Regions from separate parts of the Gelria sp. Kuro-4 genome, predicted to be linked through region 3. Evidence: riboswitches for the same ligand, from Rfam matches in the RefSeq annotation. Region 3 holds a riboswitch; each other region holds the start of a gene.

Region 1 (7,870 bases), 230 kb from region 3:
CGGCAAAGGTTACAACAGAAATTACGGCCAGGGAGATGGCGAGAACTGTATCAACCACCGTGTCGATGAGCCGGTTCAACATAACAGTCCCTCCGGATGAGGGGGCGAGCCGTAAGAGCCCGCCCCCTGGTATTTTAGGGAGGCCCAGCCCCTACTTGGTGTTGCGCACGCGGTCGACTAGCTCAAGCGGTACCATGTCGGCAACTTCTTCGGGGACGTTTTTCGTGACTTCTACAAAGGCATTGCGGTCCGGTTCCGCAACCTCCATTCCTTTGTCCTTGAGGAACTGGAGGTCTTCTGTTTCTTTCTGCGCAATAACCTGACGTTGATAAAGAATGGCTTCGGTGGCTGAATCCTGAATGGCTTTCTGGATGTCAGGGCTGAGTCCATCATAGAACTTAGAGTTAATAAGCACGCTGCCGGGCGAGTAGGTATGGCCATCCAGGGTGAGGTACTTCTGCACTTCATAAAACTTCATCGAACGGATTGTTGCCACGGGGTTTTCCTCTCCATCGACGGTCCGCTGCTGGAGCGCAGTGTAGAGCTCACCGAAGGGAATGGGAGTCGGGGTCGCCCCCAGAGCCTTCACCAGACCGAACCAAACCTTGGCCTCCTGTACACGAATCTTAAGACCTTGGGCATCTTCCGGTTTCAAAATGGGCCGTACGTTGTTTGTGAAATGCCGCCAGCCAAGTTCACAGAACCCGAGTGAACGCAGCCCTTGGGCCAGGAGTTTATCGCCCAATTCCTTGCCGATGTCGCCGTCCATTACCTTGTAGGCGTGATCACGGTCGCGGAAGAGATAAGGGAGGCTGAAGATCTGTAGCTCTGGAACCCAAGCGGGGAGCGTGCCGTCGGTGGTGACGGTGGTCATCTGGATGGTGCCCATGCGCACACCTTCAGCCATTTCCCGCTCGCTGCCGAGCTGGGCGTTGGGGAAGATGGTCACTTGTACCTGGCCATTAGTTTTTGCCTCTACCAACTCTTTGAACTTAGTTGCCATGATGGTGTACGGATGTTCGTCGGGGCCGACAACGGCATACTTGATTACCACGCTTCCCGTGGCTTGCCCTTGACCTGCCGGAGCGTTTCCGCCCTGCCCGGTCGGGCCTTGTCCACCACAACCTGCTAAGGCCACGGCGGCGATCAAGAGACCCACTGCTATAAGTACAACCTGGCGCTTCACTTTCGTATCCCCTCTCATGTCCAATGTGTTATGAACTCTTAGTGGCTATAACCTCTTGGAACCACCTCACCTCCTTTACCTGGCCAGGAGGTCCTGCACCCCGTAGGTGAGCCGAATTTCCCGCCCCAATACCGGGTCGTGCAAGAGCGCGGTAAACCGTGCAGGTGTCGCCAGCCCACCGAGGGTTGGTACTGTTCCAGAAAGGATGACGGCGCCTTCAAGATTGGGATACTCTTGGCGTACATGTTCCAGAAGGGTTGGCACCGGCAGGAGGGCACTGGCCGGGCTGTCTTGGTATAACGTCTCTTGCCCTTCCGGCCCTACCCAGCCGCGAAGAACCAACTTATCCCAATGATCGGTTAGATCCTCATAGTCCCAGAGGATGTTACTAAGCGGTTTGGGGCAAATCTGCTTGGATTTGTAGATGCTCGTTTTTTCCAAACTGCGGTCGGTCTGGTCGCTGGCCAGGCCGACCAGCAGGCGCCTTTGGTAGGGGAGAAAGACGAACTCCACCTCCGGGCCGGTCTCGCCGCCGACTACTTGAATGACGCTGTCCGTGGTGGCAAGCAGACCGCCTGCCGGATAAATCACCGGTGTTTTGGCCGGACATTCAACGCCGATTGCTTCCAGTTCACGGATATGTTCGCGTACCTTGTCTTGATCCCGGCCGGCGAAACCGAGACACAGGATCAGGCTTACCGGGTAGACGATGGTTTCCGGTGGGCGCTGCGGCCGTGCGATGGTAAAGGATAATTGCTGCATGTTGTTCCTCCTGCTCGTTTACTTGCATTGCGGTGCGGGAGCATACACTTCCGGCCGGCGGTCGGCAAAGACAGCGATGCGGCGGCGCACCTCTGCGACGCTGTCCAGGTTCAGGTTGACGCTCAGGATCACCTCCTCTTCTCCTGCTTCCACCAGGACCTCGCCCCAGGGGTCGATGACCGCGGAGTGACCGGAGTTGACCAGGTTGCCTACCGGCCCGCAGGCGTTGCAGGCGACCACAAAGAACTGGTTCTCGATGGCCCGGGCTCGTAAGAGCGTGCGCCAGTGCTCCACCCGCGGGTGCGGCCACTCCGCCGGGACAAAGAGCACCTGGGCACCGGCCAGGGCCAGGCCACGCACAAGTTCAGGAAAGCGCAGGTCGTAGCAGATGATGCTGGCCAGAGAAATGCCCTCCAGGGTGAAGAGCGAAGGGGTGGTCCCGGCGGCGAACCGGTCCTTTTCCCCCGAGGGGGAGAAGAGATGAATCTTGTCGTAGCGAGCCACCTCCTGCCCCACGCGGTTAAAAACGTAGGTGGTGTTGCGCACCTCGCCGTCCAGGCCGAAGCGTACCACCGAACCGCCGACAATGTTCACCCGGTGCTCGCGCGCCAGCCCGGACAGCAGCTGGCGGCTCTCTCCTTCTTCGGCGGCGTCGGCATGGGCCGCCAAGTCAGTGGGGAAGAAGCCCACGTTGAATGTCTCCGGGAGCAGAAGCACATCCGGTTCGTCCTTGGCCGCGCGCGCGATCAGCTCAGCGGCGTGCGCCAGGTTGCGCTCTTTCTCACCCAACTCGACCTGCATCTGGATCACGCTGACTCTCAGTTGTGACATACCCTCACTCCTCCTTACAAGCGCAGTAAACAGCGTCTTTTCAGCGTAGTTTGGCAAGCAGCGGGCAAGCGGGCACGGCGCTAGGGGCGCCACAGGTTCGGCAGGTTCTTGCCCACCGCCAGCTTGGTGATACTCAGGTGAGCCGTTATGGCATCGTTGAACTTGGCGTACGACCCCTCCTTCAACCCGGCAAGAATGGCCTGGTGCTCAACCAGTACTTGGGCCATGCGACCAGGTGTCTGGATGGCTTCCAGCCCGAGGCGCAACAGGTGATCGCGCAAACTGTCGTAAAAGCGGTAGAGGCGTTCATTGCCGGCTGCGCGCACCAGGGCCAGGTGAAACTCCCGGTCGGCCGCGATGAATTCCACCGACTGGTGCCGTTGCGCCAGCTCTGTCTGCACACCCAGGACGTCGGTCATTTGCTGCAGGCAGATTTCGTTGCTGCGCTCGATCAGCTTCTGCCCGGCCAAGCGCTCCAGCACCAACCTTAGTTCGTACACTTCATCCAAGTCTTTCAGGGAAATCTCGGCCACTTGCGCTCCTTTGTGCGGGATGAGCGTTACGAAACCTTCAACCTCCAAGGCCTGCAGGGCTTCACGAATGGGCGTCCGGCTGACGCCGAATGAATTAGAGAGTTCATTTTCACTTAAAAACTGACCAGGGGCGAAAGCCCGGGTGATTATGGCCTGCTTGATGAGCTTATAGGCCTTTTCTTTAGACGAACGGTAAGCAGGGTCTTGGCCCATAACCTATCCCTCCACCTCCCCATACAACCTGTATACAATGTGTATATGTAAATTGGTATTCGCCACAGTTACGGGAAAACCCTGCTTTTTAAGGTACAAAACTTAACCCGGTATCCACCAGAAAATCCCTATTTTCTCTTGACGGTTGTTCTTTAAGGGGTTATCATAATGAACAAATATAATATCAATGCCTCATCTCAGTCCTTCGGGTGCTGGGCACCGCTGAGGTGAGGTAGAGGCGCGGCAGGTCAAGAGTAGCCACCCGGAGCAGGGCAGCGACGAGGGGTGGGGAAAGGGGCCGCCGCCGAAGCCGGGGTGCCGCACCGGAACCCCGAGCTGGGTCGGCAGTTAAGAACTGCCGGACTGTCACCGCCGGCTTCCCCGGGCCGGCGGTGGTGAGCTATCTCACCGCAGGGGAAAGGAGGGATGGGCTGTACGCGCCTTCAGGGCCGGGCCTGTCTGCCTGGCTTTTGTTTTACCCATTTTGCCGGCGGCGCCTGCCGCGCGGCCCAGGCAAGGGCAACCCCGAAGGAACGCCACCTCGGAAGCGGGGCCGACACCAAAACACTGGTTTAAGAGGATTTGAGGGAGGGAAAACCATGAGCAATGCCAAGATTGCCGAGCTTGCCAGCTTGGACACGGAGCTCAAGCGGGAGTTGGGCCTCTGGGAAGGCGTTTCCATCATCGGCGGCATCATGATCGGCTCCGGCATTTTCTTCCTGGGTTCCTTTGTGCTGCAGCGCTCGCAATTGGCACCGGGGCTGGCGCTCCTCGCTTGGCTGGCGGGCGGCATTATTACGCTGCTGGCCGGTCTCTGTTACGCCGAGCTGGGCGCCTCCATCCCGCGGGCGGGCGGCGCCTATGTTTACCTGCGCGAGGCGTACGGGCCGCTCTTTGGCTTCCTCCAGGGCTGGACGGCCTTCTTTGTCTCGGCGTCCGGTTCCATCAGCGCCCTGGCGGTGGCCTTCGCCACCTATTTCAGCGCCGTTGTGCCCCTCAGCCCCTTTGGCATCAAGATGCTCGCCATCGGCACCATCATTTTCCTTACTATCATCAACGCCCTGGGCGTTAAGCTGGGCGGGCAGGTGCAAAACGTCCTCATGGTGGCGAAGCTGCTGCCCATCGTCATCATCATCGCTGCGGGCCTTATCTTCGGCTCTGCCGGCAACACCATGACGGTCTTCCCCGGCGGCGCGGGCCTCATAAGCTCCTTCGGCATGGCCCTCATCGCCTCGCTCTGGGCTTACGAGGGCTGGAGCAACGTCAACACCATCGCTGAGGAAATCAAGAACCCGCAGCGCAACCTGCCGCTGGCCCTGCTCATCGCCATCGGCGGCGTTACGGCGATTTACGTTCTTTTCAACTTCGCGCTCCTCAAAGTGCTTCCTGCGGCTGCCATTGCCGAGGACGCCAAGCCGGCGGCCGCGGCGGCCAAACTCATCTTCGGCCCCTGGGGGGCTTCCCTGGTAACCCTGGGCGCACTCATCTCCATCTTCGGCTCCACCAACGGCTGCGTGCTGGTATTCCCGCGCATGTACTACGCCATGGCAAAAGACGGGCTCTTCTTCCCGCTCTTTACCGAAGTGCACCCGCGCTACCGCACGCCCATCCCATCGCTTATCGCCTCGGCGGTTGTAGCGATCATCCTTCTTTACACCGGAACCTTCCAGCAGCTCACCACCATGGTGGTATTCGCCGGCTGGGTGTTCTACACCCTCACCATCGTTTCGATCTTCATCCTGCGCAAGAAGTATCCCGACCTGCCGCGGCCCTATAAAGTTTGGGGGTACCCGGTGGTGCCGGTCCTCTCCGTGCTCACCTCGCTTTTCCTTTTGATCAATTGTCTCAAAGAGGATCCGCGTTCCTCGCTTTTCGGCCTGGTGATCCCGGCCCTGGGCGTGCCGGCCTACTACTGGTTTAAGACGGCCCAGGCGCGGCGCGAGGCACGCCTGGCGGCGGAGGGCGTTGCCTCAGGGCACGAATGAGCAATGAAGAGAATTTGTGCAAGGAGGTGTTGGGGGCGTTGGCCGGGTCGGCGCCCCTCCTTATGGAAGCAGACTTAGTCTTGCGCGGCGGGCGCGTGCTCACCCTGGTGCCGGAGCAGCCGGAAGTTGAGGCGGTGGCCGTCCGGGGGAACCGCGTGCTGGCCGTGGGCACGGAAAGCGAACTTAAGGCCTACCTGGGACCCCAGACGGAGGTTATCGATGCGCAGGGCCTGACGGTGGTCCCCGGGCTTACCGATACCCATCTGCACCTGCTGCACTACGGCTTCGCGTTGAACCAGGTGGACCTGGGCGGGGTGCGCTCGGTGGGAGAGCTGCGCCGGCGCGTGGCCGACTTTGTAGCGCAGCGCAAGATCAAGCCCGGCCGCTGGGTGCTGGGACGCGGCTGGGACCAGAACCTCCTGGCTGAGGGGCGCCTGCCGCGGAAGGAAGATCTCGACGGCATCGCGCCGGAAAACCCCATGCTGCTTTCGCGCATCTGCGGCCATGCCGCCCTCCTCAACCGCCGGGGCCTCGAGGCGGCCGGGCTCACGGCGGCCACCCCCGATCCCGAGGGCGGCCGGCTGCAGCGGGGCGAGGGCGGCGAGCTCACCGGCATTGTCTTTGAGCTGGGAGCCATCGGGCTGGTGCAGCGGGCCATTCCGGCCGCCGGGCCGGCCGACCTGGAGGAGGCCCTGGCGCTGGCCACGGCGCGTGCCGCTCAAGCCGGGCTCACCGAGGCCCACTCAGACGACTTAGGCTCGGCCGGCGGCTTTGCGCGCGCTGCGGCGGCCTACACCGCCCTGGCCGAGGGCGGCAGACTCCCCCTGCGCATCCGGATGGCGCTCCTCGTGGGCTCCCTGGGGGAACTGAAGGACGTGCTGGCGGCGGCGCAGGACTGGCAGTCCCCTTCGGAGCTGATCAGCCTGGGACCCATCAAGATCGTCTCTGACGGCTCTCTAGGAGCCCGCACGGCAGCGCTGGAGGAGCCGTACAGCGATGCGCCGGGCGAGCGGGGGTTGATGAATTTCGCCGCGGAAGAGCTTAGAGAAATGGTGACCCTGGCGCATCGGGCCGGCTTTCAGGTGGCTGTCCACGTGATCGGCGACCGGGCGGCGCGCCTGGCGCTCGAGGCCGTTGAAGCGGCCCAGGCCAGGTACCCGCGACCGGACGCGCGCCATCGCCTGGTGCACTGCCAGATCATGAACCCCGCCCTTTGGGAGAAGATGCGGGCGCTGGGCGTAGCCGGGGACGTGCAGCCGCGCTTCGTCGCCTCCGACTGGCCCATGGTGGAAAGCCGGGTGGGGAAGGAGCGGGCGCGCACCAGCTACGCCTGGAAGTCCATGCTGGCGAGGGGTCTACACCTGGCCGGCGGCTCCGACTGCCCGGTGGAACCGCTCGACCCGCTTCTTGGCCTGCACGCCGCCATCGCCCGCACCGACCCGGCCGGGAACCCGGCGGGCGGCTGGCAGCCTGCGGAGAAGCTGGCGCCCCTTACGGCCCTCGGCCTCTTCACTGAGGGTGCGGCCTACGTGGCCCGCGCCGAGGGCGAGCGCGGCCGCCTCGCCCCCGGCTACCTGGCCGACCTCACCGCCTTCGCCGGCGACTACCTGGCCGCCCCGGAAGAAACCGCCCTGGCCAACGACGTGCGCCTCACCATCTCTGCCGGGCGGGTGGTGTACCGGCGGTCTTAGGAGCGCGTTCCGGCAGATTCCTAAGAAACCCCTTGGCCGGGAAACGGTTCTCCCGTTTTCGGTGTTGGACTTCCCGGTTTCCTCCAAGCGTAAGGACCTGCCCCCACTGCGGGACAGGTCCTCGGCTTTTCTTCTTGGACTGCAGGCACAGGCGCCGGTGAAGTACGGCTGCTTGACCCGCGCCTGTGCCTGGCGTAAACGATACGGGGTGAAGGTTGGAACTGCAAAGGAAGGCCTATTTCTTGGCTTGGCTCAAAGCGTTCTGGACAGCTTCTTTGATCCCGTTGCTGGTGTACGTGGCCCCGCTCACCGCTTCCACATCGGTGGATTGTTTCTCAACAATGAGCTGAGGAATCTTGGCGATGGCGGAATCGCTGATGCCCGGTGTTTCTTGGTGCTGGGTGACGTCCACGGCCGTGATTCTACCCTTCTCGACCTTTACTGTAACGGCGATCGGGCCGCCCATTCCTTTACCGCTGCCGCTGTAGGTGCCGTCTTTCCACTTCGCTGCCGGAGCGCAACCGGAAGTGATCAACATTAGGACCAATGCCGAACTTACTGCCGCTGCTAATCTTTTCATTGCTTTGATTCCCACCCTTTTACTCTTTTGCCGCATTGGTTCCCGCGACCTTGCCGGTGACGGCCGCATGTGTCAGTGAATCACCGCCG
Region 2 (7,870 bases), 210 kb from region 3:
GGCTGCGGGTGGGGGTGCTTACCAGGCGTTACCGGGCTTTCATGGCGGGGAATGCCGCCGCCTCCCTCGAAGACCTCCTCAATGAAACCTTAAGCCGGGCGCGTGAGCAGAACGAGGCGCTGCGGGACCTGCGTTTCGCCTTGCGGGAACTGGAAACGGCACAACAACGCGCGGTACAGCACGTGGGGATCGTGCGGTTCAACGCGTTCCCCGATACGGGCAGCGATCTCAGCTTTGCCGTTGCCATCTTAGATGGGCACGGGGACGGCGTGGTACTGAGCAGCCTCTTCGGTCGCGATGAATCGCGGGTGTATGCCAAACCGGTCCAGGGCGGAAAGTCCACCTACCACCTCACCGCAGAAGAAGAACAGGCCATCGCTACTACGGCACAGGCACATTAAAAGGCCTGTACCCTTTTTATACTCCCATGAGCAGGAATTTCCAGCGAGGGCGGAGAATGATTAAACAAAGGGCAATCGAACATCAATAGCGCTTTTGCTTGAGGTGGTTCCATTGCGACTTCCGCACAATTTGGTCCGCCGGCGTCGCCCCGCACCGCCACCTCCCGCCTTCACCGTTATCATCGCGCCTCATTCCGGTGAGCAGTGCCGCAACCTGCGCATACCCACTGTGCTCCTGCGCCTGGGTGCCTTGTGCACCGTCCTGGCCGCCCTCAGCCTGGCCTGGTTGGGCTACGACTACCTGCGCCTGCGTTCGGCGGCGGCCGAAATAAACGCCCTGCGCAGCGTCAACCGCGAGCAGGCCCGCCAGCTGGAGGCATTGGCCGCGCGGGCGGCGGATGTGGAAGAGCGCCTGAATGAGCTCAACACGCTGGACAGCCAGGTGCGGGAGATGCTGGACCTGCCCCGGGGGCCTGAGGGAGCCGCGCAGCCGGCGAAGAGCGCACCGCGCGGGGGAGCGTCCCGCGGTGTGCACCCCGCGGATATCGACGCGGTGCTGGGCAGCGCAGCCGGGGCGCTGGAACCCACCCGGGCGCGCCTGGCGGATCTGAAGGCCAGGGTCGCCCAGTACCGGCAGCGTCTGGAACATGTACCAAACGCTTGGCCGGTACGCGGCTCGGTAACCTCCCGTTTCGGCCTCCGGCGCTCACCCTTCGGCCCGGGCGTAGAGTTCCACGAAGGCCTGGACATCGCCGCCCCGTACGGCGCACCGGTGCGGGCCACCGGCGCAGGCCGCGTGGTGTTCGCCGGGTGGAAGAGCGGTTACGGGCGCTTCGTCATCATCGATCACGGCTACGGCTACCAGACCGCTTACGGGCACAACTCCAAGCTCAATGTGCGCGCCGGTCAAACCGTAAAACGGGGCGAGGTCATCGCTTACGTGGGCAACACCGGGCGCAGCACCGGGCCGCACGTTCACTACGAGGTCATTTACCAGGGCCGCAAGGAAAACCCGCTGGACTTCCTGCTGTAACGGAAGACACCCTCTGCTCCCCGGCGCGGGAGGCCGGGGGCGGTGGTTCCGGCGCTTCCCCGGGCTGGAGGGCCGAAGGAGGATGCACGCTGCATGTTTGCTGTAAAAAAGAAGGACGAGATCAATTACGACCAGGTGGATACCATCCTGGGGCGGGGCACCGAGTTTAAAGGCAACATCACGGCGCACGGTACGCTGCGCATCGAGGGCCGGGTGGAAGGTGACATCGCCGTAAAGGGCGATGTCGTCATCAGCGAAAGCGGGCGCGCCACCGCCAACATCAAGGCCCGCCATGCGACCGTGGCCGGGGAGGTGGAGGGGGAACTCGACCTGGAGGGCCGCCTTGAAATCACGGCTACCGGCAAGGTGCGGGGCAAGATCCATGTGACCAACCTAGCGGTAAGCGATGGCGGGTTCTTTCTCGGCACCTGCGAGATGCGCGGGGCGGAAGAAGGCGCCCGCAAGAGCACGGCGGCGGCTCCCGAAATGGAGAACGCCTTCGCTAACGCCTCCTCTTAAGAGGGAAAGGCATCAGACCACGCGGCCCGAGCCCATGGCCCGTGAGGTGGAAGTTTCGCCTGCAGCGTAAGTTTGTCTTGACACGTGTGATCAACGGGGCAAAGAAACGGCCCCGTGGATGTCGCCTTCATAGTGGATTCTGCCGCCGGCCGCGGTCGCGCCCGGCGTTGAGGTCTTCACGGACCAGAAGGTGAAAGCGCCGGCGGAACGCCCCCTTCCCGTGGAAGCGGCAGGGGAACTTGGGGACAACGCCCGTTCCTGGTTGAAACCGAAGAGCATATCCCCGGCGGCGGCCGCGTGAGGGCCGCCGGCCGTACATAACGCGTTTTCTGTCCGCCCATACTGGTAAGGACGACGTACGAGCAGAACGACAGGTAGGGGTGGCTCATGTTCAGCGACCGCCGCGCAGCCGGCGAACAGCTGGCCGTCGCTCTCGCCGAGGTGGCGAAGCCGGATCCGCTCATCCTGGCCGTTCCACGGGGCGGGGTGCCGGTGGCCTTCCCCGTGTGGCGGCGCCTGGGCGGCGACCTCGACATCATCCAACCGCGCAAAATAGGCAGCCCCTTTAATCCCGAGCTGGCCATCGGCGCCGTGGCCCCCGACGGTACCGAGCTCAGGGACGCTGCCCTCATTGCCCGTCTGGGCGTCGGCGAGGATTACCTGCGGCGCGAAGCGGCGCGCCAGGCGGCCGAGGCTGCGCGCCGCCTGCGCTTTTACCGCGGTGACCGTCCCCCGCCCCGTGTCGGCGGCCGGCATGTCATCCTCGTGGATGACGGCGTGGCCACCGGGATCACAGACCTGTTGGCCTTGCGTCTTCTGCGCCGGGACGGGCCGGCCAGCCTTACTCTGGCCGTCCCCGTGGGCCCCGCCGAGAGCATTGCGCGCCTTCGGGCTGTGGCCGATGAGGTGCTCTGCCTCGAGGAGCCGCCCGCCTTTCAGGCTGTGGGGGAGTACTACGCCGCTTTCCCACCGGTAAGTGACGACGAGGTGATCCGTCTCCTTAAGGCCGCCTGGGAAGACCCCGGCTCGCTCCCCGGGAATCCCCCTTGACACCCCCGGATAATGAGCGGTAAGATATGAATTAAAAGAATAGTTGCCTCATCTCAGTCCTTGCTTGCGACGCGCTGTAGCGCTGAGGTGGGGTAGAGGCGCGGCAGGCCATGAGTAGCCGCCCAGAGCAGGGCAGCGGAGAAGGGCGGGGAAAGGGGCCGCCGCCGAAGCCGGGCGACCGCTCCAGGCGCCTGAGCTGGGTCGGCAGTTAAGAGCTGCCGGACTGTCACCTGCGGCCACCCCGGACCGCAGGTGGTGAGCTATCTCACAGCTGGGGAGGGAGAGATGGGCTCAAGCGCCTATACGGCCAGGCCTGTCTGCCTGGCTGTTTTTGCGTCTTTACGGCGGGAACCCCCCCGCGCGGAGCGCAGAAATGGTAAAGGGGGAGGAAGAGTTGCGCATAGAAGAACACCCCATCCTGGGCCCGCTGCCCGCGGCCCCGGTGGTTTGGATTGAGGTGGACGGCAAAAAGGTACCGGCCCGCGCCGGCGAACCCATCGCCGCCGCGCTTTTCGCCGCAGGCATCCGCGCCTTCCGCACCACCAAGCGGCGCGGCGAGCCGCGCGGCCCCTTCTGCGGCATCGGGCGCTGCACCGACTGCGTGATGACGGTGGACGGCGTCCCCAACGTCCGTACCTGCGTCACCCCGGTTCGGGCGGGCATGAAGGTGGAGACGCAAAGGGGGCTGGGGCAGTGGCCGGAGCGGAAGTGACGGAGGTGGCCGTGGTGGGCGGCGGGCCCGCCGGGCTGTCGGCGGCCCTGGCCGCCCGCCGAGCCGGAGCGGACGTGGTGCTTATCGACGAAAACGCCGTGCCCGGCGGGCAGCTGCGCAAACAGATCCATAAATTTTTCGGTTCCCGGGCGCACCATGCCGGGGTGCGCGGCTTCCGCATCGCGGCCGAGTTGGGGGCCGCCTGCAGGGCCCAGGGCGTGGCCTTGTGGATGGATACAGTGGCCTACGGCCTTTTTGACCACACCCTGGGCGTGGCCCGGGAGGGTACCACCTCCACCCTTACGGCGCGTTCCATTGTACTGGCCACCGGCGCCGGCGAAAACGCCCTGGCCTTTCCCGGCTGCACCCTGCCCGGGGTGATGGGCGCCGGGGCGGTGCAGACGTTCGTGAACCTCCACCGCGTGCTGCCGGGGCGGCGGGCGCTTATGGTGGGGGCCGGCAACGTCGGGCTGATCGTTTCTTACCAGCTCCTGCAGGCGGGGGCTGAGGTGCTGGGAGTGGTGGAGGCGGCGCCGCACATCGGCGGCTACGCCGTCCATGCGGCGAAGCTCCGGCGCGCGGGCGTTCCCATCTGGACGCGGCACACGGTGCTGGCTGCCGCCGGCGGCCGAGAGCTCGAGGCGGTCACCATTGCGGCCCTGGATGACAACGGGCGGCCGGTGCGGGGCAGCGAACAGACGTTTGCGGTGGACCTCATCTGCCTGGCGGTAGGCTTAACTCCGCTCACGGAGCTGGCGTGGCAGGCCGGGTGCCGCTTTGCATACTCCGGCCCCCTGGGCGGGCATGTACCGCTCCACAACGCCGACATGGAAACCACCGTACCCGGCCTCTTTGTCGCCGGGGATGCGGCCGGCGTAGAGGAGGCCTCCACGGCCCTGGAGGAGGGGTGCCTGGCCGGCCTGGCGGCGGCGGCCTTCGCCGGCCGGGGCGGCCCGGAGCTGGAAGCGGAAAAGGAAGCGGCGCGCCGCAGGCTCGAAGCCCTGCGCAGCGGGCCCTTCGGCGGCGGGCGCCGGCGCGCCCAGGAGGAAATCGTGAAAGGGTGGCTCAAATGCAGCGGCGGCCGGTGGCAGTGATCGAGTGTCCCGAGGAGATTCCCTGCAACCCTTGCGAGACGGCCTGTCCCCAGGGGGCCATCCAGGTGGGCGAGCCTATCACGGCCCGCCCGCGCCTGGACCCAGCCAAGTGCAGCGGCTGCGGCCTGTGCGTCGCCGCCTGCCCGGGCCTGGCCATTTTCCTGGTGAAGGAAGAGGGCGAGGCGGCCGAGGTGACCTTCCCCTACGAGTTCCTGCCGCTGCCTAAGGTGGGCGCTGTGGTGACCGCCGTAGACCGTGAAGGCAGGGCGGTGGCGGCCGCTCCCGTGACGGCGGTGCGCCAGGTGCGCACCTCGGACGGCACCTGGCTGGTTACCCTGGCCGTACCCAGTGCCCTGGCCGCGGAAGTGCGGGGGATGAGGAGGCTGAGCGATGAGAAATGACGACGATGTGATCATCTGCCGCTGCGAGGAGGTAACCAAGGGCGACATCCGGCGTGCCATCCGCGCCGGAGCGACCACGGTGAAAGCCATCAAAAAATTCACCCGGGCCGGCATGGGCCTCTGCCAGGGATGCACCTGCCGTCGCCTGATCATCCAGCTTCTCGCCCAGGAGACAGGCCAGAGCCCGGCCCAGATCCCCCCCGGCACTTACCGCCCGCCGACGCGCCCGCTGATGCTGGCCGGCCTGAAGGGGGAGAAGGCATGAAGGCTCCGGATGTGGTGGTGGTGGGCGGCGGCGTTATTGGCACCGCCGTCACCTACTACCTGGCCAAGCAGGGCGCGGATGTTCTTCTTGTGGAGCGGGCGGAACTGGGCGCCGAGACGTCTTCCGCCTGCGACGGCTTTGTGATCCTCCAGTCGAAAAGCCCGGGGGTACACCTGTCGCTGGCCCTGGCGTCCGCGGAGCTGTATCGGGGCCTGGCGGACGAGCTGGAGTGGGATATTGAGTACAACAACTGCGGCGGGCTCATCGTCATTGAGCGCGAAGAAGAACTTCCGGCCATGCGCACCTTTATGGCCAAGCAACAGGCCATCGGCTTGGACGTGCGCCTCCTTTCCGGCGACGAGGCCCGCCGCTTGGAACCCGCCCTGGCACCGCACATCGTGGGTGCCACCTACAGCCCCCAGGACAGCCAGGTGAATCCCTTGCAGGTGGTGCTGGGGTTCGCTCAGGCCGCAGCGCGGCTGGGGGCGACGCTGCGCCAGGGGACGCCGCTCGAGAGGCTGCGCCGCGCCGGCGGGCGCCTCAGCGCCGTGGTGGCGGGGGGAGAAGAGATCGCCGCGGGGGCGGTGGTGTTCGCCACGGGCGTTTTCACCCCGCAGCTCGTCGCCCCGCTCGGCTTGGAGCTGCCGCTGCGGCCGCGCCGCGGCCAGCTGGTGGTAACGGAGCCGGCTCCGCCCTTGGTGCACCACATTTTCCTCTGTGCCCGCTACATCGCCGCCAAGTACCACCCGGAGCTGCTGGCGGCGGCGGAGGACGAGGCGCTGCGCCTGGGGGTGGGGCTGGCCCTGGAGCAAACGCAGAGCGGGGGCTTTCTCATCGGCAGCACGCGGGAATTTGTGGATTGGGATAAGGGGACCACGCCGCTCGGCATCAGGGCAGTCGTCCGCCACGCCACCCGTATCATGCCGGCGCTGGCGAGGCTCCACGCCGTCCGCACTTTTGCCGGGCTCCGCCCGTACACCCCCGACGGCCTGCCCTTCCTCGGCAAAGCGCCGGGGTGGGAGAATCTCTACATTGCGGCGGGGCACGAGGGTGACGGGATCGCCCTGGCCCCCATCACCGGCCGGCTGCTGGCGGAGCTCATCCTCAGCGGCCGAACGTCGTTTCCCCTGGCCGAGTTCGCCGTGGACCGCTTTGCCCGCGGCAAAGACCAGGGCGGGCAGCTGAAGGTCACGCCTTGAGCACCCAGCCGACGAAAGAAGATACTCTTTCGGCGCCGGTGATGCAGCGAAAGTTGTATCGCCCGTCGTTCGCGATCGGGGTCGGATCTCGCGCCCGACGGGAGAACCCTTTGTGCCGCCCGCACTTTTTATTCAAACGAGACCTGCAGTGGCGAGGAGGTGGTTGGCCCGTGTTGAGCGTCCTCATCCCGGTGGCGGCCCTGTTCCTGATTATCCTGATACCCCTTCCCAAAATCGGCGGGGAAGTGCGCCTGGGGCTTCTCACCGCCGCCTTCCTGGCTTTCCTCTTCGGCGGCGTGGCCCCGGGCGCGGCCCTCCTGGCGGCCATCGACGGCATCGACCGCATCGCCTGGGTGATCGGCCTTTCCATCTTCGGGAGCATTTATGCCCAGTCCCAGGTTAGCCTCGGCACCATGGACACTGTGCTCAACACCTTCCGCGCCCTCTTCGGCCGCTCGCCCAAGGGGCTCATCGCGGCGGTGCTCCTCACCCTGGTGCTGGCGGGGTCCCTCCTGGGTGACGCCATCGCCGCCGTCACGGTCATCGGGGTGCTGGTGGTGCTCTCCCTGGCGGAGCTGGGCCTCAGCCCCGAGGAGACAAGTGTCATCATCCTCCTGGGCGGTATCCTCGGTTCCATCATGCCGCCCATCACCCAGGCCTTCTTTCTAGCCGCCGGCCTGGTAGGTACGCCGGTCGACCCGGTGGTGAACACCGGCTACGTAACCGTGAGCCTCGGCGTCATCGTGGGCCTCTTCACCGTCTGGCGCTACGTGCGCATCAAAGAATTGCCCGCCGAGCTTATCCCGGACCGGACGGCCGGCCGGATTCTGGCGCAGGAATGGCTGCGCCTTTTGCCCCTCGCCGTCCTGGCGGGCATTGTCGTGCTGCGGTCCGGCTTCAAGGTGGAACTGCTTAAGGTGCTGGACCCGCTGCTTCCTTTCGCGGGAGTCCCCATCGCCAAGGCTCTGACCAACCGCATCATCCAGGCCATCATCGTGGCCACCCTGGTGGCCTTCACCTTCCGGCGCGTGCGCCGCGACGCGGGGACCATCTTCCGCAAGGGTCTGGCCGCCGTCTCTAAAACCGTACAGATCCAGCTCTGCGCCGGCGTCATGATCGGTGCCTTTTACGCCTCGGGCATGATCGACCAGGTGGTGGCCTTCACCAAGGGCCTCACACCGGCGGCGCTTAAGCTG
Region 3 (7,870 bases):
CGCGCGCAGGCCGCCTTCGCTGCCGGCGGCGGCGGCGAATTCGCGGGTGTGCGAGACAAGGGTCGCGGTGCCTATAGAAATATACGGATGAACGGCCGGCACCACGTGGCTCACGTTGCCCATGTCCAGCGAGCCCAAACCCTCACCGCAGGGTACCACCTCTTCCCCCAGCGCCGTCAGGTTGGCCTGCATGGCGCCCGCCAGGGCCGCGTTGTTGCGCATTTCGTCGAAGGAGTACTCGAAGTTGTTCACGGTAAGCTCCGCCCCGGTGGCCAGCGCCCCGGCGCGGGCGCAGTTCACCACCCGGCCCGCCACCTCATCCAGGTATTTGCGGCGCGCGGCCCGCACGTAAAAGCGCGCTACGGCCTCCTCGGGGACAATGTTGGGGGCCTCGCCGCCCCTGGTAATGATACCGTGGATGCGCACATCGGGGCGCACATGCTGGCGGAGCGCGTTCACCGCGTTGAAGGTGAGGATGACCGCATCCAGGGCGTTGATCCCCTCGTGCGGCGCGGAGGCGGCATGCGCCGCCCGCCCGCGGAAGCGGAACTCCAGGGCGTCCATGGCCAGCGAGGGGGCGGTGAGCACGGTGCGGCCGGAGGGGTGGATCATCATGGCGGCATCGATGTCGCGGAAGGCCCCGCCGGCGGCCAGGGGCACCTTGGCGCCGTTCGTCTCCTCGGCCGGGGTACCGAAAACGTGGATGCCGCCCGGCAGAGCCGCAAGAAGCGGCGCCAGCGCCAGGGCCGCGCCCAGCGCCGCCGTGCCGATGATGTTGTGGCCGCAGGCGTGGCCCAGGCCCGGCAGGGCATCGTACTCCGCCAGGAAGGCCACCGCCGGGCGCGCCGCCCGGCCGGCCAGCACCGCGTGGAAGGCGGTGGGGATGCCGAAATACCCCCGTTCCACTGCGAAGCCGGCCGCCGCAAGTTCCCGCGACAGAAGGTCGAGGGCGAAGAACTCCTCCCCGCCCAGCTCCGGGTGGGCATGGATGGCAAGGCAGATCTCTGCCAGGCGCGGCTTCAGCCGCTCTACCTCCCCCCAGGCTTTTTGCTTGAGGGTGCGCAAGTCATTCTCCATTCTGCGACCTCCCGCTCCCGCGTTGCAGTTTTGAGAAAAACAGTGGAAAGTTGATACCTGACCCCGGGTTAGAAGGGGCCGTAGTGGGTAAGCTGGGCGATGGTCATGAAGGTCAGCCCGATGACGTACTGCATAGCGATGAGGGGGGCGACCCAGCGCAGCCACTTGGGCCAGGTAACACCGGCCAGGGCGAGGCCGGCCATGAAGTAGCCCGAGGTGGGGCTGTAGATGTTGGAGATGCCGTCGCCGAACTGGAGCGCCAGCACGGCGGTCTGGCGGGTGACCCCCACCAGGTCGGCCAGGGGCGCCATGATGGGCATGGACACGGCCGCCTGGCCGCTCCCCGAGGGTACCACGAAGTCCAGCACGCACTGGACGCCGTACATCCCCCAGGCGGTGAGGAGGCTGGGCAGACCGCTGATGGCGGTGGCCATGCCGTGGAGCAGGGTGTCCATGATGTGGCCGTCGGAGAGCACCACGAGCAGCGAGCGCGCCAGGCCCACGAGGAGGGCGCCGTAGGTCAGTTCTTTGGCGCCCTTGACGAATTCCTCCGCGATCTGGTCCGGACTGAGGCGTCCCGCCAGCCCGCCGAGGACGCCCATGGCCAGGAACAGCCCTGAGATCTGGGTGATATACCAGCCGAGCTCCACCACGCCGTAGACCAACGTCACCACCGAGGCCAGCAGCACCAGGAGCACCAACGAGTGCTGCGGCTTGAATTCCCGCACTTTATCCAGGCCCAGGTCCTGCTCTTTGGCGCGGTCTTCAGCGTAAGTGGAACTGAGGGTTGGGTTCGCCTTCACCCGGCCGGCGTACCAAAAGATGTAGCCCGCCGTCACCAGGACGAAACTAGCATACGCGGCCAGGCGCAGGCCCATACCCGAAAAGAGCGGCAGCTGGGCGATGCCCTGCGCCACGCCGACGGTGAAGGGGTTCATGAAGGCGGCGGAAAAACCGGCGTTGGCCCCGGCCAGCACGATGCCCGCCGCCGTCACCGAATCGAAGCCCAGGGCCAGCATCAGGGGCACAATGATCGGAATGAAAGCCAGGGTCTCCTCCGCCATGCCGAATATGGCCCCGCCGAGCGAAAAGAGGAGGACGAGGACGGGGATGGCCAGTCGCTCGTTGCCCTTGAGGGCGCGCGCCGCCGCTTCAATCCCGGCCTCGATGGCTCCGGTGGCATTGATGACGGAAAAAGAAGCCCCAACCACAAAAATAAAGAAGATGATATCCGCCGACTGCACCATGCCTTTGTGCACGGCTTGGAAGAGGCCGAAGAAGCCCACCGGGGCCCGCTCCACCACATGGAAAGAGTTCGGGTCGACCACCATGCGCCCGCGGGGGCCTTCCACCTGGTCGTAAGCTCCAGGGGTGACCACCCAGGTGGCTACGGCGGCGATGATGAGGATGGCAAAAAGCAGGACGTAAACGTGTGGGACATGGAGACGCCGGCGCCGCCGGGTCTGTCCCGTGCTATCGTTAGCCACGGCTTGTCCTCCTTCTGAAAAATAATAAGCAGCCTCGATGGCTGCAGGATAAACTGCTTCCACCCCTCCTTCCCCTTGCGGTGAGATAGCTCATCGCCGGCGGCTGGGGGACGCCTCCGGCGACAGTCCGGCGGGTCTTTCCCGCCGGCCCAGCTCGGGTGCCCGGCGCCGGCCCCCGGCTTCGGCGGCGGCCCCTTTCCCCGTCCCTCCTCGCTGCCCTGCTCTGGACGGCTACTCTTGACCAACCGCGCCTCTACCTCACCCCAGCGAAAGGCTGAGATGAGGCCCATATTGAGATTGAGCAAATCTTCACGGTGATGATACCACGCCCCCGCCCCCCTGTCAACCGCCTTCCCCGGGGTCAGGTATCAACTTATCAAAGTTTTTCTCAATACTGCGAAGGAGCGCCGCTGCCGGCGCATCGCCGGCCTGCTCACTGCTGCGGCGCGCGCAAGATGTGGCCGGGACGCGCGCCGGTGAGCCGGCCTTTTTCCACCACCGCCCGGCCGTTCACCAGGACCAGCTCGATGCCCTCCGGCGCGCGCGCCGGTTCGGCAAAGGTGGCCCGGTCCGCGAGCACCGCCGGGTCGAAGAGGACCAGGTCCGCCCAGGCGCCTTCCGTAAGGCGCCCGCGGTCCGTAAGGCCCAGGCGCCGAGCCGGGCCCAGGGTCATCTTATACAGGGCGTCGGCAAACGCCATTTTCCCTGCCCGCACGAAGCGCCCCAGCACGCGTGGGAAGGTGCCGGCGCTGCGCGGGTGGCCCTGCCCGCCGCGCAGCAGGGTATCGCTGCCCACCAGGACCAGCGGGTGCTTAAGGGCCAGGAGCACCTCATCGGCCCGCAACACGAAGGCCACCACCAGGGTCTCCGGGGCTTCCCGGCGCAGCTTTGCAAACAGGGCACGGTCACAGCGCCGCCCGGCGTAGGGCCCCTCCGCTACCTGAATGGCGCTGTAGTCGGCGCCCCAGCGGGCCAGGCAATCGCCGTCAAAGCCGGCCGCACCGATGAAGGTGCAGAAGGCGGCGTAAGGGTAGCAGTCGGCCAGCACGCGCTCGCCGCGGGCGGCCGCCGCTGCGATGAGTTCCAGCGCCGCCGGCATCATGCCGAAGGCGGCGCAGCTTCCGAGGTGGGAGATTTGAAAGGGCAGGCCCGTCGCCCGGCCCAGGTAGATCATCTCTTCGATGGAAGGGAGCGCCCGGTCGGCGTCGGAGCGAAAGTGCGCCGCCAAGAGGCGCGCTGGAAACTCGGTGGCCACCCGGGCCAGGGCGAGCAGCTCGTCGGTGGGTGCGCCCGGGGTGTACTCGATGCCAAAAGAGATGCCGACGGCCCCCGCCGCCAGCGCCGCCCGCGCCGCCTCGCGCAGGCGGGCGACTTCGCCCGCCGCAGCGGGCCGGTACTCGTCGCCGATGCCCAGCTCGTGGCGCAGCGCCGTATAACCGACGAAGGTGGCGTAGTTCACCAGGCTGCCTTGGCGCTCGAGCTGCGTAAGGTAAGTCCCGGTGTGGCCCGTGCCCAGGCCGCAGTTGCCGCCGACGGAGGTGGTAACCCCCATGCGCGCCTGGCAGGCGGCCACCTCTGAGCCGATGACCGCCGACGCCCCCTCGCCGCTCAGGGGATCCTCGTGCATGTGAAGGTCGATGAAGCCGGGCGCCAGCGTGAGCCCCCGCCCGTCGATAACGCGCCGGGCGGCCGGGACGCTCCTGCCGAGGGCGGCGATGCGCCCGCCAGCGATGCCCACCGCACCCACCCCGCTGAGCTCACCCGCCGGGTCGGCGAAGACCACGTTTTCAATGGCTAAATCCAGCATATCTGCACCTCCATGGTTACGCATCGACTGCGGCGCGTTTTTCCCCGGCACTGCCAGGTGCCCGCGTCACCAGCACCACGCCGGCGATGATGAAGAGCCCTCCGCCCAGGGTAGCGAGGTTCACCTGTTCGCCCAGCATGAGCGCCGAGAGGGCAAAGGACACCAGCGGCTGTAGGTACTGGAAGACGGCTACGCGGCTGGCCTCCACCTGGGAGAGCCCCCAGTACCAGAAGTAGTAGCCCCCTACGGAGCAGAAAGCCCCCAAGAAGGCCACGGCCAGCCAGCCGCCCGCTGTGAGGCGCGCTGCGGCCGGCAGCACCCCCAACGGAAGGGCCGCCGGATAGAACCAGAGCGTGCCCAGGAGGGTGATGTAAAAGGTGGTGATAAGCGGCGAGTAGCGGCGCATCATCTGTTTGCCCAGGATGGAAAAAAGCGCCCAGCAGAAGGCGTTGAGGACCATGAGCAGGTCCCCGGCCAGGCCGGCGCTGCCGAAGGAGAAGCGGAATGTGCCCCGGCTGATCACCGCAGCCACGCCGCCCATGGCCACGGCGATCCCCGCGATTTTCCGCGCGGTAAGGCGTTCACCCAACCAGAGGGCCGAAAGCACGGCCACAAAAAGCGGCGCAATGCCGATGAGGATCCCGGCATTGGAGGCCGTGGTAAGGCTGACGGCGGTGTACTGCACCATGAAGTAGGTGGTGACGCCGAGGAGGGCCAGAACGTTGAACATGATAAAGTCGCGCCCCGCCGGGCGCGGCAACCTCTCCCCCGTTCGCCGCAGGCCCAGCCCCATCACCGGCAAAAAGAGCAGGCTCGCCAGGGTGAAGCGCAGGGTGGCGAGGTTGATGGGGCTGATCTCCGCCAGGGCCAGTTTCGCCACGGGGAAAGAACCACCCCACACGGTGATGACGAAAAGAAGCGCCAGAACCACCTTGAGCGGCATAGGGCTCATAACCCCCTTCCCAGAGTTGGACCATGCTTTCAGGCCGTGGCGCCGGGCGGTGCCGGCGGCCGGCAGGCAGATTCTTGTAAAGGCAGGGCCGGCGCAATGTTCTCGGCCCGCGTCTCCGGCAGGCGTAAGGCGGCCGCGCACGCCGCCGTCACAGCCACCAGGCAAAGCAGGAAGCCCCAGCGAAAACCGGCCAGCGGGTAGAGGCGCACGCCGTTCGCCAGCTCCCCCTCCCAGGTGGCATCGAGAATGAGCCCCACCAGCGGCTGCAGGACTGCGGCGCCGAGAAACGAGCCGGTGTTGATGGTCCCAGTGGAGACCCCGGCGATGGCGTGCGGGCTTACTTCCTTGGCCACGCACATCACCAGCAGGTAGCCGCCCGAGCTCAGCCCGAGGAGGAAAAAGAGCACGCGCAGCAGCGGCAGGGGAAGCGGGCCCGGCCAGGCAACGAGCAGGGTCCACAGCGCCACCGTCAGGAGGGTGAAGCCGAGGAGCGGGGCCTTGCGGCGCCGCAGGCCATCGGAGATGATCCCCGTGAGGGGTCCCGCCAGCATCACGCCGACGGCCGTGCCCAGGGTATAAAGCGCCGCCTCGCCCCGGCTGAGGCTGTAAACCTGCATGAGGTAAGGTACGCCCCACATGGCGGAGATAACCATGAGCGAGCCGTTGAGACCAAAGGCGGCAATGAAAAGCGGCAGGGTGTACGGGCTTCTCCGCACGTAGCCCAGCGCCCGCATCAGGGAGATGCGGCCCCCCGGTGCCGTCGCCGGCGGGCGCCGCCCTGTTTCTCTGGCCTCGAGCTGGGCGATGGAAGGCAGGCCCATGTCCTGGGGCCGGTTGCGCACCACCAGCCAGCAGCCCGCCGCCACCAGGCTTCCCAGGACACCCACCGCCACAAAGGAGCTACGCCAGCCGATGGCCGCCACCGAGAGGGCCAGCGGCGCGGCCGCCAGGGCGTTACCGCTGTTGCCCACCAGGGAGGTGAGGCCGGTGATGGTGGCAAACTCGCGCGGCCGGAACCACTCGGTTTGAATCTTAAGAAGTGAAATGAAGACCACGGAAACGCCCAGGCCGACGAGGAACCGCCCCGCGAGGGCCACGCCCAGGTGCGGCGCCAGGCCGAACACAATGGAGCCTATCCCCGCCACCAGGGTACCGGCGCTGGCGGTGAGCCGGGGGCCCAACGTATCGGCCAGGGCGCCGCTGGGGATTTGCATCACGGTGTAGACATAAAAGTACACGGCCCCGAGATTCCCCAGGGCGGCGGCGCCGAGGTGGAACTCGGCCATCAGCTGATCGGCCACCACCGCCAGGGCGATGCGGTGAAAGAAAACAATAAGAAAGGAAAAAGCCAGCATCCCCCAGACCAGCCAGCGCCGGCGGAGGAGCCGCGCCTCCAAAGCCGTCCGGTTAACCATCGCTTCCCTTCTTTGCTTCGTTTTTTGCCGCACACGGTTTCTAATTTTCTTCGCCGGCCGGCGCCCATCTCCTGCCTGGTTCTGCTGTATAGGTTTTCCAGCAGAGGCAATACTAAGAAAAGATGAAGGAAAAGGGTTGATCCTTGTGCCCAAGCATGTACGAAGAACCAGCGTCACCCTGGTTAAGCTGGCGCTGGCCGCCGTTCTTGTCCTGGCGCTGGCGTTCGGCGCCTACGTCCTCTTTACTCCCCTACCGCAGGCGGCCGTCCCGCTGGCCAGCCGCTTGTTCGACATCCAGGGGCAGCAGGTGGCCAGCCTTTATACCCAGAACCGGGTGGACGTCCCGCTTACCGACATCGCACCGGATTTAAGGAACGCCGTCGTGGCGATAGAGGATTACCGTTTCTACGAACACTTCGGCGTAGACCCGGTAGCCGTCGCGCGCGCAGCCGTGCGCAACCTCAGGGCCGGGCGCGTGGTGGAAGGCGGCAGCACCATTACCCAGCAGCTGGCGAAAAACCTCTACCTGACGCCCGAGCGCACCTTCGAGCGCAAAATCCGCGAGCTGCTCTTAACCTTAAAGCTGGAGGCCCGCTACTCCAAAGAGCAGATCCTGCGCCTCTACCTCAATACCATTTATTTCGGCCACGGGGCTTACGGTGCCGAGGTGGCCGCCCAAACCTACTTCGGCAAGCACGCCCGCGACCTGACCCTGGGCGAGGCGGCGCTCCTGGCCGGCCTGCCCCGCAGCCCGGCCCGCTACTCGCCGTATATCGACCCGTCGGCCGCGCTGAAGCGCCGCAAGGTGGTACTGGAGCGCATGGCGGAGCTGGGTTACATCAGCGCCGAGCAGGCCCGGGCGGCGGAAAACGAGCCGCTCAGGCTTGTGGGGCTGAAGGCGCGTACCGGGCGGGCACCCTATTTTGTGGATTACGTGGTGCGGCAGCTGGAGCCGCGCTACGGCGCGGACGTTCTCAACAAGGGCGGTCTTAACATCTACACCACCCTGGACCTTACTGTGCAGGGAGCGGCCGAGGCCGCCTTCCGCCAGGGGCTGCCCGTCTCCTTCCGCGACGCGCGGGGCGTAACGCAGCCGCAGGGGGCGCTGGTGGCGCTGGACCCGAGGAGCGGC
Region 4 (7,870 bases), 1.3 Mb from region 3:
CAGGGTCTTACACCCGACAAGGTCGCTCCGCAACCCATCCAAAAACTGCTGGCGCAGTACATCGGTTACATTGAGGTTGACACCGTTGACTCCCTGGAGGACATCCCCAAGCAGGTACTGGCCGGGCCCGTGGCCCTCATTATCGATGGGCAGCGGGAGGCCATCGTCATTGACGCGCGCGAGTACCCGGCGCGCGGCCCGGAAGAGCCGGATATTGAACGGGTAACGCGCGGTTCGCGCGACGGTTTCACCGAAACGCTTGTTTTCAATACTGCTCTCATCCGCCGGCGCGTTCGTGACCCCAAGCTCCGGGTGGAGCTGCAGCAGGCAGGAAAGCGGTCGCTCTCCGATATTGCCGTCGTCTACATCAAAGACATTGCGGACCCGGGACTGGTTAAGCTCATTAAGGAGCGCCTCAAGGCCGTCGATATCGATGGCCTGCCCATGGCGGAAAAATCGGTTGAGGAATTTCTTACCCTGGGCACCTGGAACCCTTTTCCCGAGGTGCGTTACACCGAACGTCCCGACGTGGCCGCCGTGCACATTCTTGAAGGACACGTGCTGATCCTGGTGGACACTTCACCCAGCGCCATCATCGCCCCGGCCACGCTCTTTCACCATGTGCAGCACGCCGAGGAATTCCGGCAGAACCCGCTGGTGGGAGCGTACCTGCGCTGGGTGCGTTTCTTCGGCGTGGCCGCGTCGCTCATCGTCACCCCGCTCTGGCTGCTCTTTGCCCTCCACCCCGAGGTTGTGCCTGCGGCCCTCAAGTTTATCGGGCCGCAGAAGCTGGGGAAGGTGCCCCTTTTCTTCCAGTTTGTCTTTGCGGAACTAGGCCTTGATCTTGTGCGCATGGCCGCCATTCACACGCCCAGCGCCCTGGCCACCGCCCTCGGCATCATCGCCGCCTTTATGATCGGCGACTTTGCGTCCAAGGTCGGGCTGGTTATACCCGAGGTGGTGGTGTACATGGCCATCGCCGCGGTGGGGACGTTCGCTACCCCCAGCTACGAGTTCGGCATGGCCGTCCGGCTCTGCCGGCTGGCACTGCTCATACTGGTGGGTGCCTGGGGAGGAACGGGGCTGGCCGCCGGTCTCATCGGACTCTTTATCCTCCTTACGGCTACCAAATCCTTTAATGTTCCCTACCTCTGGCCGCTCCTGCCCTGGGACGGTGCGGCCCTCTGGGATATTTTATTGCGCCGCCCCATCCCCGTGAAAAGGTTCCGGCCGCGGGCCCTGCATCCCCAGGACCCGGACCGGCTCCCGCCCCGCGCTGATAACACGTGAAGAGGTGAAGCTGAGAATGCGGCTGGGCATACCGCGCGCCCTGCTCTACTACCACTACCACCCGCTCTGGCTGACCTTTTGGCAGCGCCTGGGTGTGGAGGTGGTGACCTCCCCGCCCACCACCAAGGAGATCCTCAACCAGGGAGTCCTGGCGGCCGTCCCCGAGGCCTGCCTGCCGGTGAAGGTGTTCTACGGCCACACCCTCCAGCTGGTTCCCCGGGTGGATTATCTTTTCGTGCCGCGGCTGGTGAGCGCCGAGCCGGGAACCTACATCTGTCCTAAGCTCATGGGCCTGCCGGACATGCTGCGCCATGCCGGCCTGAAGCTCCCCCCGGTGCTCGGGCCCACGTTGAACGCCCGCCTGGGGCGCCGGGCCTGGGAGAACAGCCTGCTTAATACGGCCCGGGTGCTGGGCTTTACGGTTGCGGACGCCAGGGCCGCCTGGCGGGCGGCCGCCGGCGAACAGGCGCGTTACCTGGTGCGCCTGGGTGAGGGGAGGGCACCCCTGGAGGAGGAAGGCGTGGCCCCGGAAGCAGCGGCCGCACCGGTTAAGGGCACCCTCTTGGTGCTGGGACACCCTTACAACGTCTTCGACGAGTTTGTCAACATGGGACTCATCGCGCGCCTTAAGCGCCGGGGTTACCGCGTGCTTACCGCGGAGATGCTGCCCAGCCGGCTCATCGCCGCCGAGGCGGCACGGCTTCCCAAGTCGCTCTTTTGGAGCCTGGGCCGGCTCATCCTAGGCGCAGGCGGCCACTACCTGCGCGGGGGCGGTGTCGCCGGCATCATCCACGTGGTGTCCTTCGGCTGCGGCCCCGACTCCCTGGTGGGCGAGCTCCTGGAACGCCGCGCCCACCGCCGGGGACGCTTACCCTTTCTCCTTTTAACCCTGGATGAGCACACGGGTGAAGGCGGTTTGGTGACCCGCGTGGAGGCTTTCCTGGACATGATCGAATGGAGGGGCGCGTCGTGAAGGTGACTTTTCCTCATATGGGGCACATCTATATCCCGCTGCGCGCTTTTTTTACGGCCTTGGGGGTGGAGGTGGTGGTGCCTCCTCCGGTCAGCCGGGAGACGCTGAGCCTGGGGACGCGCTATGCACCGGAGTTCGCCTGTTTGCCGCTCAAGGTGAACGTGGGCAACTTCCTTGAGGCGGCCCGCAAAGGGGCGGATACCGTGGTGATGGCCGGCGGGGTGGGACCCTGCCGCTTCGGTTATTACGCCCAGGTGGAGCAGGAAATCTTGCGCGACCTGGGAGTAAATCTGCGCATGGTGGTGCTGGAGCCCCCGCAGGGCCACTGGCGGGAACTCTGGCAGGGCCTGCGCGACATCACCGGCGGGGCCGGCCTGCGGGAGATCTGGCGGGCCGGCCGGCTGGCCTGGCGCAAGCTGACCGTCCTGGACGAACTGGAACACGAGGTGCATCGGGCGCGGGCGCAGGAAGGTGAGCGCGGGGCCACCACCAGGGCGTGGCAAAGGATTCTCGACCAGGTGGATGAAGCCGGCAGCGTGCCGGAGGTGGAGGAGGCGGCCCGCCGGGGGAAGGTACTCCTTAAGGCTCTGCCTCGCCGGGAAGGCGAGGCCCCGCTGCGCATCGGGATCGTGGGCGAGATTTACACGGTGCTGGAGCCGGCCGTGAACCTGGAGTTGGAGCGCGTGCTGGGGGAAATGGGCGCTATCGTGGAGCGCTCCATCTACCTCAGCGACTGGGTGAAAACCAACTTGGTGCTACACTCCCTGCACCTCAGGGACGACCGGGAAGAGTACCGCCTGGCTGCGCCCTACCTGGGCCACTTTGTCGGCGGGCACGGCCTGGAAAGCATCAGCTGGACCGTGCGTTACGCCCGCGCCGGTTTTGACGGGGTTATTCAGCTGGCGCCGCTCACCTGCATGCCGGAAATAGTGGCGGAAAGCATCCTGCCCAAGGTGAGCCGGGATGTGGGTATTCCTGTCCTCACCTTTATGCTGGATGAGCATGCCAGTGAGGTAGGGGTGCGCACCCGGCTGGAGGCCTTCTGCGACCTCCTGTGCGCCCGGCGCCGGCAGAAAGAAGGAGGAACAGCGTTTGCAGGCGTATCTCGGCATTGACGTCGGTTCGGTGAGCACCAACCTGGTACTTTTAGACGAAGGGGGGGAAGTGCTCACCAGCCTTTACCTCAGGACCCGCGGCAATCCCATCCGGGCCGTGCAGGAGGGCCTGGCCTGCGTGGAGCGGGAAATCCCTGCGCGCCTCAGCATCGCCGGTGTTGGTACCACCGGCAGCGGGCGGCAGCTCGCGGCGGCCATGGTGGGCGCCGATGCGGTGAAAAACGAGATCACCGCTCATGCGGTGGCCGCCTTGAGCCAGGTCCCGGCCGTGCAGACGGTGCTGGAGATCGGGGGCCAGGATTCCAAGATCATCATCCTCCGCCACGGCGTGGTGGTGGACTTTGCCATGAATACCGTCTGCGCGGCCGGAACGGGTTCCTTTCTCGACCGCCAGGCGGCCCGGCTGGGCGTGCCCATCGAGGAGTTCGGCGGCCTGGCCGTGAAAGCCGCCAACCCGGTACGGATCGCCGGCCGCTGCGCTGTCTTTGCCGAGTCGGACATGATTCACAAGCAACAGCTGGGACACCCGGTGGAGGATATCGTGGCCGGGCTCTGCCAGGCCTTGGTGCGCAACTACCTGAACAACGTGGCTAAAGGGAAGGAAATCCGCTCCCCTATTCTTTTTCAGGGCGGCGTGGCGGCCAATGTGGGCATGCGCCGGGCCTTTGAAGAGGCGCTGGGCCGGGCGGTCACGGTACCGGCGCACCACGCGGTCATGGGGGCGCTGGGGGCCGCCCAGCTGGCCCGCCGGGCCGTGGCCGACGGCAGCCCTTCCCGCTTCCAGGGCTTTGACGTGAGCCGCTGGCGTTTTCAGGTGGCCAGCCGCTCCTGCAGCGGCTGCGCCAACCAGTGCGAGGTGGTGGAGATTCGTGCCGGCGACCGGGTGCTGGCGCGCTGGGGCGACCGCTGCGGCCGCTGGAGCCTCACCGGCGAGGCCGCCGGCAGGTAAAATGTATGTTACGGCGCCGCACGGCGTTGACAGCGGGGACAGGGGCGTGTTATGATAAGCGCAAACTTTTAGCACCTCATCTCGGCTGAGGTGGGGTAGAGGCGCGAGGGCCAAGAGTAACCCGCTCGAGCAGGGCAGCGAGGAAGGCGGGGGAAAGGGGCCGTCGCCGAAGCAGGGAAGAGGCGCCGGCTTCCCGGCTGGGCCCAGGCTGAACAAGTCTGGGACTGTCACCGGCGGTTTACCGTGGCTGCCGGTGGAGCGCTATCTCACGGAAAGGGGGTAGCCAGGGATGAGAGTGTCCCGTTCCGCTAAAGGCCGCTTTCTCGTTTAGTTTTACTCCCCAGCGGAGGGTTAAACAAGCGAGGAGGCGGACGTAATGAAGCTTATGGGGACGGCCCGGATAAACGGGCAAGGGTATCTGGAGATCGGCGGTGTGCCTGTACCGGACCTGGCAGCGCGGTACGGCACCCCGCTTTATGTCATGGATGAAGAGCTCATCCGCGCCAACTGCCGCAGCTGGCGCAAGGCGGCGCAGGCGAACTTCCCCCGGGCCGAGGTGGCCTACGCCTGCAAGGCCTTTTGCACCCTGGCCATGTGCCGCCTGGCCGAGGAAGAGGAACTGGCCCTGGATGTGGTCTCCGGCGGCGAGCTCTACACGGCGCTGACGGCGGGCTTTCCGGCGGGACGCATTTACTTCAACGGCAACAATAAGAGCCCGGCCGAGCTGGAGCAAGCAGTGCGGGCGCGGGTGGGGCGCATCATCGTCGATAACTTTTACGAGCTCGACCTCCTGGAAGAAGTGGCGGCACGGCTGCACCAGCGGGTGAGTGTTCTCCTCCGGGTCTCGCCCGGGATTGAGGCGCACACCCACGCTTACGTTCAGACCGGCCAACTGGATTCCAAATTCGGCTTTACGCTGGAAAACGGTCAGGCGCTTACGGCAGTGGAGGAGGCTCTAACGAAGAGCCGCCTGGATCTTAGAGGGTTGCACTGTCACATCGGTTCGCAAATCTTTGCCCTTGATGGCTACGTTAAAGCGGCCCAGGTGATGATCGATTTTCTTGGCGAAGTGAGGCGCCTCACCGGCCTTACCTTCGAGGAATTGGACCTGGGCGGAGGGCTGGGGGTGTACTACAGCGACGACGATGCCCCGGTGAGCCCGGCCGCCTGTATCGATACCATCGCGGCGGCCCTCAAGGCTTACTGTCAGGAGAAGCGCTTTCCCCTGCCGAAGGTGATCTTCGAGCCCGGCCGTTCCATCGTCGGCCCGGCGGGAACTGCTGTCTACCGGGTAGGGGCGCGCAAGGAAATCCCGGGCGTGCGCACCTACGTCGCCGTGGACGGTGGTATGGCCGATAACCCGCGCCCGGCCCTCTATGGGTCGCGCTACAGCGCCCTGGTGGCCAACAAGGCGAATCACCTGCCGGCCGAGGTGGTGACCATTGCCGGCAAGTGCTGTGAGTCGGGCGATGTACTCATCCAAGACATTAACCTGCCGCGGCTGGAGCCGGGCGACCTCATCGCCGTCTTTACGGCCGGGGCCTATCAGTATTCCATGGCCAGCAACTACAACCGCCTGGCCCGCCCGGCGGTGGTCTTTGTCCGCGATGGCCGGGCCTCTGTGGTGGTCCAGCGGGAAAGCCTGGCGGACCTGGTGCGCAACGACCGCATTCCCGCCGCGTGGCGTGAGCAGGAGTCTTTGCGGGCGGTGCGCTGAAACGAATGCGCAAGCCAGACGGGGACCGGCCCCGTTCTGGCTTTTTTTCGCCCCTTGGTTGTGCTATAATTTCCCTTAAGTGGCACGCCGGGAAAGGCGCCGGCGCGCAGGCGATGAAGCGCGACTGGACCGGCCGGGCCGCGGGACAAAGAGGAAGGAAGGTACGTATGTGGCTTGCCCGCGACATGATCTTTCGCATTCCGGCCCTGCTGCTGGCGCTGACGGTACATGAGTATGCCCATGCGAAGGTGGCGGATGCGCTGGGTGATCCCACGCCCCGCGCTTACGGGCGGCTGACGCTTAATCCGCTGGCTCACCTGGACCCTTTAGGGCTCTTAATGCTCTGGCTGGTGCGCTTCGGCTGGGCCAAGCCGGTTCCGATAAACCCCAATTACCTGCGGCCGCGCCGGGCCGGCCTGATCCTCGTCTCCCTGGCTGGAGCGGGGGCCAACGTCCTGACGGCGCTTGTCCTCTTAATTCTCCTTAAGCTGCAGGTGCTGCTCTTCAACGAAGGCCTGGCCAGCATTGTGGAGCTGGCCATGTGGTATAATATTTTTCTGGCTGTCTTTAACTTAATACCGATTCCGCCTCTGGACGGCTCAAAGGTGCTGGCGGAGCTGCTGCCGCGCCGCACAGCCTATGAGCTGGCGCGCTGGGAGCCGTACGGCCCGGTAATCCTTATCGTGCTCCTTTACCTGGGCCTGACCAGCATAATCCTCTTACCGCTTGCCTCCTGGTTGTACCAGGTTTTGTACAGCGTGACCGACCTTATTGTGTTTGGCTTCCTGTATCGTATCCTGCTGCGCTTTTGAAGCAGCCAAATCTCTACGCGAAGGGATGAGAGGGATGAAAGGTCGTGTTCTCAACGGCATGCGCCCGACGGGGCGACTCCACCTGGGCAATTACCTGGGCTCTGTGGTCAACATGGTGGAGCTGCAAAAGGATTACGAGTGTTACTTCACCATCGTTGATTGGCACGCCTTGACGACAGGCTATGAGGATACAGCTGAGCTGCAGGATAACATTCTGAACATCGCCATCGACTGGCTGAGCGCCGGGATTGACCCGGAGAAGAGCACCGTATTTGTTCAGTCCAACGTGAAGGAACATGGCGAACTGCACCTACTCTTTTCCATGGTCACCCCGCTCTCCTGGCTCGAGCGGGTGCCGACGTACAAGGAACAGCTCAAGCAGCTGGAAGGCCGCAACATCGCCACCTACGGTTTCTTGGGTTATCCGGTGCTGATGGCCGCCGACATCCTTGTTTACAAGGCCGACACGGTTCCGGTGGGTGAGGACCAGCTGCCCCACCTGGAGATCGCCCGGGAGATTGCCCGGCGTTTCAACTTCCTCTACCAGAAACAGGTCTTTCCCGAGCCCCAGGCTAAGCTTACCAAGTTCGCGTTGCTGCCCGGTATCGACGGCCGCAAGATGAGCAAGAGCTACGGCAACGAGATCCGCATGTCGGACTCGCCGGAGGAAATCCGCGCCAAGGTGGCGCAGATGGTCACCGACCCTGAGCGCATCAAAAAGACCGATCCCGGGCACCCGGAGGTTTGCGTCCCTTACCAGTTCTACAAGGCCTTCAGCGCTGCCACCCACGAAGCGGTGGCAAAGGAGTGCAAGAGCGCCGGCATCGGCTGCGTGGCATGCAAGCGGCGGCTGGCCGATGTGATCGCCGAGCGGATGGCGCCCATTCATGAACGGCGCCAGCAGCTTGCGGCTCACCCGGACGACGTGCGCGATATCCTCCGGGAAGGGGCACGGCGGGCGCGCCTGGTGGCGGCCCGTACCGTCGAGGAAGCCCGGGAAGCCATGAACCTGCG

What was found. A riboswitch is a leader RNA that binds a small molecule or an ion and turns the genes downstream of it on or off. The one in region 3 is predicted to bind lysine.
Region 1: another riboswitch for lysine. It lies ahead of K5554_RS04925 (APC family permease); the one in region 3 lies ahead of K5554_RS03850 (YfcC family protein).
Region 2: another riboswitch for lysine. It lies ahead of K5554_RS02840 ((2Fe-2S)-binding protein); the one in region 3 lies ahead of K5554_RS03850 (YfcC family protein).
Region 4: another riboswitch for lysine. It lies ahead of lysA (diaminopimelate decarboxylase); the one in region 3 lies ahead of K5554_RS03850 (YfcC family protein).

Annotation. Positions count from the first base shown of each region.
Region 1 is NZ_AP024619.1:971,854-979,723, forward strand. It holds gene K5554_RS04900 (TRAP transporter small permease) at 1-82, opposite strand, end outside; gene K5554_RS04905 (DctP family TRAP transporter solute-binding subunit) at 152-1,186, opposite strand; gene K5554_RS04910 (DUF2848 family protein) at 1,262-1,948, opposite strand; gene K5554_RS04915 (carbon-nitrogen family hydrolase) at 1,967-2,779, opposite strand; gene K5554_RS04920 (GntR family transcriptional regulator) at 2,860-3,525, opposite strand; lysine riboswitch at 3,751-3,936, shown strand; gene K5554_RS04925 (APC family permease) at 4,125-5,510, shown strand; gene K5554_RS04930 (amidohydrolase) at 5,549-7,201, shown strand; gene K5554_RS04935 (FMN-binding protein) at 7,437-7,781, opposite strand; gene K5554_RS04940 (flavocytochrome c) at 7,801-7,870, opposite strand, start outside.
Region 2 is NZ_AP024619.1:538,249-546,118, forward strand. It holds gene K5554_RS02820 (DUF4446 family protein) at 1-401, shown strand, start outside; gene K5554_RS14380 (M23 family metallopeptidase) at 514-1,434, shown strand; gene K5554_RS02830 (polymer-forming cytoskeletal protein) at 1,528-1,953, shown strand; gene K5554_RS02835 (phosphoribosyltransferase) at 2,341-3,003, shown strand; lysine riboswitch at 3,089-3,274, shown strand; gene K5554_RS02840 ((2Fe-2S)-binding protein) at 3,398-3,715, shown strand; gene K5554_RS02845 (NAD(P)/FAD-dependent oxidoreductase) at 3,697-4,809, shown strand; gene K5554_RS02850 (4Fe-4S dicluster domain-containing protein) at 4,785-5,210, shown strand; gene K5554_RS02855 ((2Fe-2S)-binding protein) at 5,200-5,475, shown strand; gene K5554_RS02860 (FAD-binding oxidoreductase) at 5,472-6,674, shown strand; gene K5554_RS02865 (TRAP transporter large permease subunit) at 6,845-7,870, shown strand, end outside.
Region 3 is NZ_AP024619.1:745,301-753,170, reverse strand. It holds gene K5554_RS03855 (M20 family metallopeptidase) at 1-1,077, opposite strand, end outside; gene K5554_RS03850 (YfcC family protein) at 1,146-2,564, opposite strand; lysine riboswitch at 2,643-2,828, opposite strand; gene K5554_RS03845 (amidohydrolase family protein) at 2,998-4,371, opposite strand; gene K5554_RS03840 (DMT family transporter) at 4,388-5,314, opposite strand; gene K5554_RS03835 (MFS transporter) at 5,353-6,738, opposite strand; gene K5554_RS03830 (transglycosylase domain-containing protein) at 6,884-7,870, shown strand, end outside.
Region 4 is NZ_AP024619.1:2,090,183-2,098,052, reverse strand. It holds gene K5554_RS10490 (spore germination protein) at 1-1,290, shown strand, start outside; gene K5554_RS10485 (acyl-CoA dehydratase activase-related protein) at 1,307-2,263, shown strand; gene K5554_RS10480 (acyl-CoA dehydratase activase-related protein) at 2,260-3,378, shown strand; gene K5554_RS10475 (acyl-CoA dehydratase activase) at 3,356-4,327, shown strand; lysine riboswitch at 4,416-4,599, shown strand; gene lysA (diaminopimelate decarboxylase) at 4,704-6,044, shown strand; gene K5554_RS10465 (site-2 protease family protein) at 6,212-6,856, shown strand; gene trpS (tryptophan--tRNA ligase) at 6,891-7,870, shown strand, end outside.